Regions from separate parts of the Idiomarina sp. H2 genome, predicted to be linked through region 1. Evidence: predicted binding sites of a transcription regulator. Region 1 holds the regulator's gene; each other region holds the start of a gene.
The links. Region 1 encodes NrdR, which represses ribonucleotide reductase genes. Its sites were predicted from a motif close to AAACACNANATNTNGTGTTT; they were not measured.
Positions count from the first base shown of each region.

Region 2: nrdA (class 1a ribonucleoside-diphosphate reductase subunit alpha) is a predicted target of NrdR. The motif match lies at 1,647-1,666, and genes of this name have one in related genera.
Region 3: nrdG (anaerobic ribonucleoside-triphosphate reductase activating protein) is a predicted target of NrdR. The motif match lies at 1,768-1,787, and genes of this name have one in related genera.

Region 1 covers NZ_SNZY01000011.1:23,124-26,405, reverse strand. Annotated here, with positions in the region: gene ribBA (bifunctional 3,4-dihydroxy-2-butanone-4-phosphate synthase/GTP cyclohydrolase II) at 1-141, opposite strand, end outside; gene ribD (bifunctional diaminohydroxyphosphoribosylaminopyrimidine deaminase/5-amino-6-(5-phosphoribosylamino)uracil reductase RibD) at 155-1,282, opposite strand; gene nrdR (transcriptional regulator NrdR) at 1,275-1,724, opposite strand; gene glyA (serine hydroxymethyltransferase) at 1,764-3,020, opposite strand; gene ettA (energy-dependent translational throttle protein EttA) at 3,180-3,282, shown strand, end outside.
Region 2 covers NZ_SNZY01000003.1:153,170-156,451, reverse strand. Annotated here, with positions in the region: gene nrdA (class 1a ribonucleoside-diphosphate reductase subunit alpha) at 1-1,611, opposite strand, end outside; gene gph (phosphoglycolate phosphatase) at 1,883-2,566, opposite strand; gene ubiG (bifunctional 2-polyprenyl-6-hydroxyphenol methylase/3-demethylubiquinol 3-O-methyltransferase UbiG) at 2,567-3,282, opposite strand, start outside.
Region 3 covers NZ_SNZY01000002.1:103,316-106,597, forward strand. Annotated here, with positions in the region: gene nrdD (anaerobic ribonucleoside-triphosphate reductase) at 1-1,259, opposite strand, end outside; gene nrdG (anaerobic ribonucleoside-triphosphate reductase activating protein) at 1,262-1,735, opposite strand; gene DET62_RS02725 (nitric-oxide reductase large subunit) at 2,107-3,282, shown strand, end outside.

The DNA.
Region 1 (3,282 bases):
AAAATTGATAGTTTCCGGCGTCACACACTCGGCTGCAATAATGATATCACCTTCGTTTTCGCGATCTTCGTCATCCATAAGGATAACCATTTTACCCTGACGAATATCTTCGATAATCTCTTCTGTGCTATGCAGTGACATAACGCTTTACCTTTTAATCTTGTGTATGAGGTACTGCTACCAAGCGTTGATCAGGGCCTACCTGCCGACGATCAATAATTTTAAACCTTGGTGCTGAAGCTAAATTCAACGGCTCGTTCATGTCGATAACCGAACGTCCATGATGGCCCAATAACTGACCCGAACTGTAAATCATCAATCTGTCGCATAATTGCTGCTGAATAAGAGCGCCCGCCAAATTCGCCCCACACTCAGTCCATAACTGGTTAATTTCGCGGTTAGCCAATTCAACCATAAGCGCCGGCAGACTCACTTTACCGTTAGGGTCTGCGGCAATAATTAATTCATGACAATGTGGATGGCAACTGGGTTTACCAGCAGTTGTTCGCACTAACCACACCGGCGCCGGAGAGTCAAAAACTCTGGCCTCATCATTCACCCTGTGCTGACTGTCAATAATAATACGTACCGGCTGTTTTAAAGGCTCAGGCAGCGGTCTTGATTTTGGCCACTGGTCAACACGCACTGTCAATTTAGGATCGTCAGCCAGAATCGTTGCAGCACCACTCAGTATGGCATCGGCCTGTGCCCGAAAAAACTGCACGTCACTGCGGGCGGCAGAGGACGTTATCCATTGACTGCGGCCATCTGACAACGCCGTTTTTGCATCCAGTGAGGTTGCCATTTTTAGGGTTACCCACGGGCGTTGTCGCGTCATACGCGAGATAAATCCGGGATTCAAACTTTCTGCAGCCGATTGCAGTACACCGACGTCCACAGAAATACCGGCCTCTTTTAAACGCTGAATACCATTGCCACTAACCCGGGGGTTTGGATCCTGCATTGCAACCACAACACGTTTTATTCCGGCCTCAATTAACGCATCGCAACAAGGAGGTGTGCGGCCTATATGACTGCATGGCTCCAACGTGACGTAGGCCGTTGCGCCCCGGGCTTTTTGTCCTGCCGCGCGCAAAGCATGTACTTCAGCGTGAGGCTCGCCAGCCTGATGATGCCAGCCCTCACCGACAACCTTATTATCAGAAGTAATTACGCAACCCACCGCAGGGTTTGGCCGGGTCGTCATCAGCCCACGCCGTGCCAGCATTAAAGCACGGTGCATCATTTGATGGTCAAAGTACTGCGGGTTTAACTCAGTCATTAAGGCGCGCTATTTCTTCACCAAATTCGCGAATGTCCTCAAACGAGCGATAAACAGAAGCAAAACGAACGTAAGCAACCTTGTCTATCTGCTTGAGATTTTCCATTACCAGACTGCCGACGAAGTTACTGCTTATTTCACGCTCACCGGTTGCCCGGATACTGGATTTAATCTTGTTAATAGCCTGCTCCATCAACTCGAGACTCACAGGCCGCTTTTCCAGCGCTCTCAGCAATCCATTTCGGAGTTTATCTTCGTTAAATGGTTCGCGGGAACCATCAGTTTTGATAACCCGCGGCATGACCAGCTCAGCGGTCTCAAAGGTTGTAAAGCGTTCCTTGCAATGATTACATTCACGCCGGCGACGAACCGAGGCACCATCCGCAACCAATCGCGAATCGATAACCTTAGTATCCTGTGTGCCGCAAAATGGACAATGCATTGCCTGACTCCTTTATGTGCGCTCTACAACTGATCGCAATTAACCGTAAACCGGAAACTTAGCGCATAACGCTTTTACTTGCTCGCGAACTTCATTAATTTTGCTTTCGTCAGCAATGTCATCCAGCACGTCGCAAATCCAGTTGGCGACCTGCTCAGCCTCAGCTTCTTTAAAGCCGCGGCGAGTAATTGCCGGCGTGCCTAAACGCAGACCTGAAGTGACAAAAGGTGAGCGCGGGTCATTAGGAACCGCATTTTTGTTTACGGTAATGAACGCGTTACCTAAAGCCGCATCAGCGTCTTTGCCAGTAATATCTTTGTCGATAAGGTCGACCAGGAATAAATGATTCTGAGTGCCGTTCGACACAATTTTGTAACCGCGCGCCTGCATGGTTTTTACCATGGCATTGGCGTTCACTAACACCTGCTTTTGGTAGTCTTTAAATTCTGGCTGCAGCGCCTCCTGAAAAGCCACCGCTTTACCCGCGATTACGTGACACAGCGGCCCACCCTGATTACCCGGGAATACCGCACTATTTAACTTCTTGTGTAACTTTTCATCATCGCTGCCGGAAATAATCAAACCGCCACGAGGACCCGCCAGAGTTTTGTGCGTAGTGGTAGTGACAACATGAGCATAAGGTACAGGATTCGGATAAACGCCGGCAGCAACCAGACCCGCTACGTGCGCCATATCAACCATTAAATAAGCATCAACTTTATCGGCAATTTCACGGAATTTTGCCCAGTCAACAATGCCTGAATACGCAGAGAAACCTGCGACGATAACTTTCGGTTTATGTTCCAGCGCCAGCTTTTCAACTTCGGCATAGTCAATTTCACCGGTGGATTCATCCAGGCCGTATGAAACCGCATTGTAAAGTTTGCCCGAAAAGTTCACACCAGAGCCGTGTGTTAAGTGACCGCCGTGAGCCAGGCTCATACCAAGAAAGGTATCGCCGGCTTCCATCATTGCCATAAAGGCAGCGGTGTTGGCTTGAGAACCGGAATGCGGTTGTACGTTTGCATACTTGGCGCCGAACAATTCTTTTGCCCGCTCAATAGCCAAGTCTTCTACTTTATCAACAAACTCACAGCCGCCGTAGTAACGCTTGTGCGGATAGCCTTCTGCGTATTTGTTGGTCAGTTGTGACCCCTGAGCCTGCATTACCCGCGGACTGGTGTAGTTTTCCGATGCTATCAACTCAATGTGTTGTTCCTGACGTTCAACTTCACCCTGCATCGCCTGCCATAAGTCCGCGTCAAAGTCGGCAATGTTCATCTCAGATTTCAGCATTACAGCTCTCCAAATCATTAAATGGTCTTAATTTGCCCGCTATTTTACCTTAAAACACAAATGAGTGCCTAGTTCAGCACAACAAAGTTTGGGGATGTCCGTAAATAACAGTAAACTATGCAGTAACTTTTTTGTTGATAAGAAGGATTTTACGTCGCTATGGCGCAATATATCTATTCAATGTCGCGGGTGAGCAAAGTTGTTCCCCCCAAGAAAACGATTTTAAAAGACATTTCTCTGTCGTTTTATCCCGGCGCCAAAA
Region 2 (3,282 bases), on a different contig from region 1:
ATTGGCAGAGCCGTCCGAATATTTAACGCCGTGCTTGGCCAGGTAGTAAGCAAAGTTAATAACACCAATACCCAGAGTACGGCGGTTCATGGTGGCATTATAAGCGGCCGGAACAGGGTATTCCTGATAATCCAGCAGGCTGTCCAGTGCGCGCACGGCTAAGTCGGCCAGGTTTTCAAATTCACTTAAGCTCTCAATTTTGCCTAAGTTAAAAGCCGATAAAGTACAAAGGGCAATTTCACCTTCTTCGTCATTCACATGGCTTAGGGGCTTAGTTGGTAACGCAATTTCAAGACACAGGTTGCTCTGACGAATAGGAGCAACTTTAGAATCGAACGGACTGTGCGTGTTGCAGTGGTCAACGTTTTGTACGTAGATACGGCCAGTACTGGCGCGTTCCTGCATAAACAGGCCAAACAACTCAATGGCTTTAATGCGTTTTTTACGGATGCTTTCATCCTGTTCGTACTGAAGGTACAAACGCTCAAATTCGTCCTGATCTTCAAAGAACGCGTCGTAAAGCCCCGGAACGTCCGACGGGCTGAACAGGGTAATATAATCGTCTTTAATCAGACGTTGGTACATGGTGCGGTTAAACTGCACACCGTAATCCAGATGACGAACCCGGTTTTCTTCAACACCGCGGTTGTTTTTCAGTACCAATAAGCTTTCAACTTCCAGATGCCAAAGTGGGTAGAACAGGGTAGCCGCGCCACCACGAACACCGCCTTGCGAACAGCTTTTAACCGCTGTCTGGAAGTATTTATAGAACGGGATACAACCTGTGTGGAAGGCTTCACCGTTACGAATAGGGCTGCCCAGAGCGCGAATACGCCCGGCGTTAATACCAATACCGGCGCGCTGCGATACGTATTTTACGATGGCGCTTGAAGTGGCATTAATAGAGTCAAGGCTATCGCCGGCTTCAATCAGAACGCAGGAGCTGAACTGACGCGTAGGCGTGCGCACACCCGACATGATAGGTGTTGGTAGCGAGATTTTGAATTCAGAAGCGGCGTCGTAGAAACGTTTAACGTAGTCCATACGAGTGCTTTTCGGGTAGTTAGCAAACAAACAAGCCGCTACCAGAATGTATAAGAACTGAGCGCTTTCATAGATGTCGCCGGTAACCCGGTTTTGAACCAGATATTTGTTTTCAAGCTGCTTAACGGCTGCGTAAGAGAAGTTCATGTCACGCCAGTGATCCAGAATTTCGTCCATCTGGTCAAATTCTGCTTCAGTATAGTCTTCCAGCAGGTGCTCATCGTAGCGATGCTCTGCAACCATCTTTTTGACCTGATCGTAGAGACGCGGAGGCTCAAACTTACCGTAGGCCCGTTTGCGCAAGTGGAAAATAGCTAAACGCGCGGCCATGTATTGATAATCAGGCGCTTCTTCTGAAATTAAATCAGCTGCAGCTTTGATGATGGTCTCGTGGATATCTTCGGTTTTAATACCGTCGTAAAACTGAATGTGAGACTTAATTTCGACCTGAGAAGCTGAAACATTGTTAAGACCTTCAGCGGCCCACATGATGACCCGGTGAATTTTATCGAGGTTTAGCGGTTCGCGTTCGCCGCTGCGTTTAGTGACATATAGTTGCTCGTTCATTTTGCGCTGACTCTTAGCTTTTGTTATATGTTTGTAGCCACAAGATATTGTGCTTATTAGTTGTACAGGGCGATATTTACACAATATCTAGTGTCTTGGGAATGAGGAGTATGCTAGGTCTAACTGTCACTTCGATCAAGTAAATTTACGGCCAAAAACAAGAATAATTTTGATTTAGAAATCTTGATTTTTTGTCAGCCTTTATTTGGCGTGAGTTTGCGCAGGTAATCTTGCTATATATTTTTTTGATCTTTCAAAATGTGTTTATAGATCAAGAATTATTTATAGCAAGTAGCTCCAGTAACTCCAGGGGCGAGGCAATATGGTAATCGGCTTGCCAGCGTTGTGGCTGATCTTCATTGCTAATATAGCCATATTCAGCAAGCACAGTAACCATACCGGCATTGCGGCCAGCTTCGATATCCCGTTCCGCATCTCCGACATAAAGACAGTCGGCAGGTTCTATTCCCAGCTGTTCAGCCGCATAGAACAAAGGTTCCGGCGACGGCTTTGAGACGCTTAAGGTATCGCCGCTTACGACTACACTAATAGCTTCAAACTCCGGAAAATGAGGCAATAACTGTTGTGTAAGTCGTTCTGGTTTATTGGTGACTATGGCAACTTGAATGGATTCGCGTTGCAGCACAGCCAGTAGCTCCAGAACGCCCGGGTAAGGCTGTGTATGAGTGGCTATGTTTTCTTTATAAGCACTCAAAAAAGCATGTCGCAGTTCGGCTTCCCTGTCGCTGTACTCATTAGCGAAAGCAAGCTGTAGCATGCCTCTGGAACCATGTGATGCAACAGGCGTAAATACCTCAGCCGTAATGGCAGGGCGTTGGTATTGTTCGCACACGGCATTTAGTGCGGCACCCAGGTCGGGGGCTGTATCAAGCAGTGTGCCATCCAAATCGAACAACACCGCCTTTACCGGAGAATTTCTGTCTGATGAGGGCATTTATGACTCCGGTTTTTTTAAAGCGATAATGTAATTCACATCAACATCTTTTTCTGAAAGAACAAAGCCTTTAAGCGGATTAAAGATAAGACCATTAATGGCGATATCTTCTAATCCGGCTGCATCTGTCATACGCAGTAGCTCTGACGGTTTGATAAAACGTTGATGTTGATGAGTTCCTTTGGGAACCCAGCCTAAAACATGTTCGGCGACAACAATACCTAATAGCCACGACTTTACATTGCGGTTTAAGGTCGAGAAAAAGATGTGCCCACCAGGTTTAAGTGCTTTTGTGCAAGCCCGGACAATAGCGTCAGGGTCGGGTACGTGCTCCAGCATCTCCAGACAAGTAACCACATCAAAGCTTTCCGGTTGCTGCTCTGCCAGAGTTTCAATGGCAATGCACTGGTAATCAATTTCACGGCCGCTTTCTAACGCGTGCAAGCGTGCGACTTTTAATGACTGTTCGGCTAAATCAATACCGGTAACTTTTGCACCGCGTTCAGCCATCGCTTCACTTAATAGCCCGCCACCGCAACCAACATCCAGTACGTTTTTGCCGAACAGACCCTCTGTATGATTTTCGATAAACCCCAGCCGAACGGGGTTTATTTTATGTAAGGGTTTGAATTCTCCATCGGGGTCCCACCAACGCGAGGCCAGGGCTGAAAATTTTGCGATCTCTTCCGGATCGACGTTTTTTTGTTCACTTTTAG
Region 3 (3,282 bases), on a different contig from region 1:
ACTTTTAAATGGCTTTGTACAAAGTCTTTATAGGCCTCGTTGTTTCCCGCAGTAATGCCCTGAGATTCAGCCGCTTCAACCATGCCGTTAATACCAATAGTCAAAAACTGCTTGTCCAGGGTAATAAAACCCGCGTCGTACACGGTTAACAGGCCCGCTTCTTTGTACTCTTCCATCAGCTTTCTGTAAGCCACTTGATATTTATGAATTTTGCTGACTTCTTCCTCTAAATCTCTGCCATCCTGCACCAAACGGTTCATGTTCATGGTTATGACATTAATAGAGCCTGTCGCGACACCACCTGCACCCAGAGTATAAGAAAAGGTATTATCGCTAATTTCACTACGTAGCCGGCAACAGGACGCTAACGAGTCGGCATTGTCGGACAAGTAGACAAAGAAGGAATTTCCGCCTGCCATTTCTCCAGCAATTTTTTCGGCAAATGCCTGATCTTTGCATTGTCCCTTGTCGGTTAACATGGCCACCGTCACCACAGGGAAGGTCAAAATGGTCTTTTCCCGTTCCTTGTTAAACCAGTCCAGGAAGAAATCCTGTAGTGCGCTAACCGAGCTCCACTCTGGCTTAGTGAAGTCCGCAGGGAAAACAAACTCACCAAACATACTGTCAAAGTAATGCTGGTCGTAAATTGAGATGTTCCAGAACACACTCTGGTAGCCGCGTGCTGCCGCAGGCTGATTCAGCGCATACACCACGTGCTGCAGATGGTTTTCAATCTGGTGACGATGGGTATTTAAATAATCGTCGCCGTAGTCTTTACGGGCAAAGTAATCAAAGTAAGTTAAGAACTCGACCGTGGCAACGGCTCCGGCAAACTGCGAACTCACGGCAAAAACGAAGTTAACAAAGGTACCGCAAAACGATTCCAGGTGCCTGGGTGCCTGAGATTCGCCACCCAGCTTAGTTAAGCCGTCACGTAAAAACGGATACATAGTGACTGAAACACAGTAAGGTTTGAGGCTGGTTTCGTCATGTACGTATATTTCATGATCTTCAATTTGTCGAACGTACTCTTTTGCCAGCTCGTTACCAAAAAGCTCACTGATTTTATTGCTGACTTGCTTGCGGTTAACCTGCACAAAAAAGTCTTTCATTAACTCAGCTTCAAGCGTTGCTATATTCTTTTGTGTGACGTTGGCGTTTGCATCCATTTTCGAGCCATCAGCCGCGTTTTGAGCATGCAGATACTCGTGAATGAAATCGACTTTGCCAGTGACTTGTTCCTCGTTTAAGCGCAACATAATTATTCTCCTGTTTGAAACTTGCAGTTCAATAACTGCTGGGTCCGTAAATCATAAAAGCGTTGGTTGGTGGTTGGGCTTTCCAGCCCGCCCCGGGCAGCAATCCACGGCCCGGTTTTTAAGTAAGTCAGTTGTTCGCGAAGGGCCAGAGTGACGTTTTCATAGCCGGTATACAGGCAGGTTTCCAGCCCTTCGTTTCGTACTTGCTTTAATAGTTTCAGTAGTGCTGTGGGCTGCCATTCGCCGCCCAGAAAGAGAACGCAGCTAATTAACCCACGGTATTTTTGCAGCTGCTGTGCCAGATGTTCCTGCGTTAAAGGCGACCCGCTTCCCACCGGCCAGCTATCCACACTGTGGCAGCCTTTACAGCCAACCGGGCAGCCGGTAATGGTGTAAGCCAAGGCCACTTCTCCGGGAACCTCCTGCCAGACAATTTGCTCCGCGCTGTAATGTAGCCTTGTAGGGTAAATCGCCATAAAACACCATATATTGTTATTAATATAAAAATAATCACTACATATTGTGCTTCAGCATAGTTAAGTCTGTTTCGGGCGCATTGATCACGCTCAAGATTTAAGCAAGAAGGAAAAAATGACCGGAGCCACAAAGAGATACCCATTAAAGGGTAGAAATAACCTTTCGGGTACTTTTAACCATAAAAGTAAAAACAACCTAATAAACTTAAGTCATAAATACCCTTTTAGAATTAAATCCCTTATTTATCAGTTGATTAAACTATGGCCTTAATATTGCACTTAGGTGAATGCATAGCGAATTAATAAAAATTCTCTGCTCATAAACCTATGGAGTAACAATATGAAGCTGTTCAGCATCAAGGAGGTCAATTATGGCCGGTTATCGTAAGCTTTGGTGGACGCTAATTGCAGTTCTCGCAATTACTTTTGGACTTTTAGGGTACTTCGGAACGGAAGTTTACCGGGAAGCTCCGCCTATTCCGGATAAGTTCATGAGTACCAATGGCAAAGTCATTGCAACCGAAGAGTCTGTTTTAGACGGGCAAACCGCCTGGCAGTCTGTTGGTGGCATGCAGCTGGGTTCCATTTGGGGGCACGGTGCTTATCAGGCGCCCGACTGGACAGCTGACTGGCTACACCGCGAACTTCTGGCCTGGCTGGACATTCGCGCCAACGAAGTCTTTGGTAAACCCTACGAACAGCTTGAGGGTTCACAGCAAAATCAACTTGAATACGAGCTAAAAGAAGAGTATCGGACCAATACTTACGATAAAGCTTCAGATACCGTTATTCTAAGTTCACGACGCATTAAGGCCATTGAGCAAACCGGCGAGTATTACTCAAAACTGTTCAGCGATGACCCGGAGCTGCGCCCTACCCGCGTTAACTACGCCATGAAAGAAAATACGCTTCCTTCAGAAGCACGTCGTGCGGTAATGAACGACTTTTTCTTCTGGACAGCATGGGCCGCGTCGACAGAACGTTTTGACTCAGATATTACTTATACCAACAACTGGCCACATGAGACTCTGATAGACAATGTGCCGAGCGCGGAAAATATTATCTGGTCTATTGTCAGCGTTATTCTCTTAATTGCCGGTGTTGGCTTCTTAATCTGGGCATGGGCGTTTTTACGTCAACACGACGAAGAAGACCCTGTTGCTCCAGAACATGATCCGATAGCCAAAATTAAGCTCACGCCCTCACAAAAAGCCTTAGGTAAATACCTTTTTATTGTGGTCGCGCTGTTCTCGCTACAAGTTTTACTGGGTGGCTTAACCGCACACTACACAGTCGAAGGACAGGAGTTCTACGGCATTAATATTTCCGAGTGGTTCCCCTACTCACTAACCCGTACCTGGCACATTCAGGCTGCCATGTTCTGGATAGCAACCGGGTTCCTGGCTGCTGGCCTCTTCCTGGCGCCGATTATTAATGGCGGTAAAGATCCTAAGTATCAGAAACTGGGTGTCGATATCCTGTTCTGGGCACTGGTTCTGGTTGTCGCAGGTACCTTTATCGGTAACTGGTTAGCCATTGCGCAAATC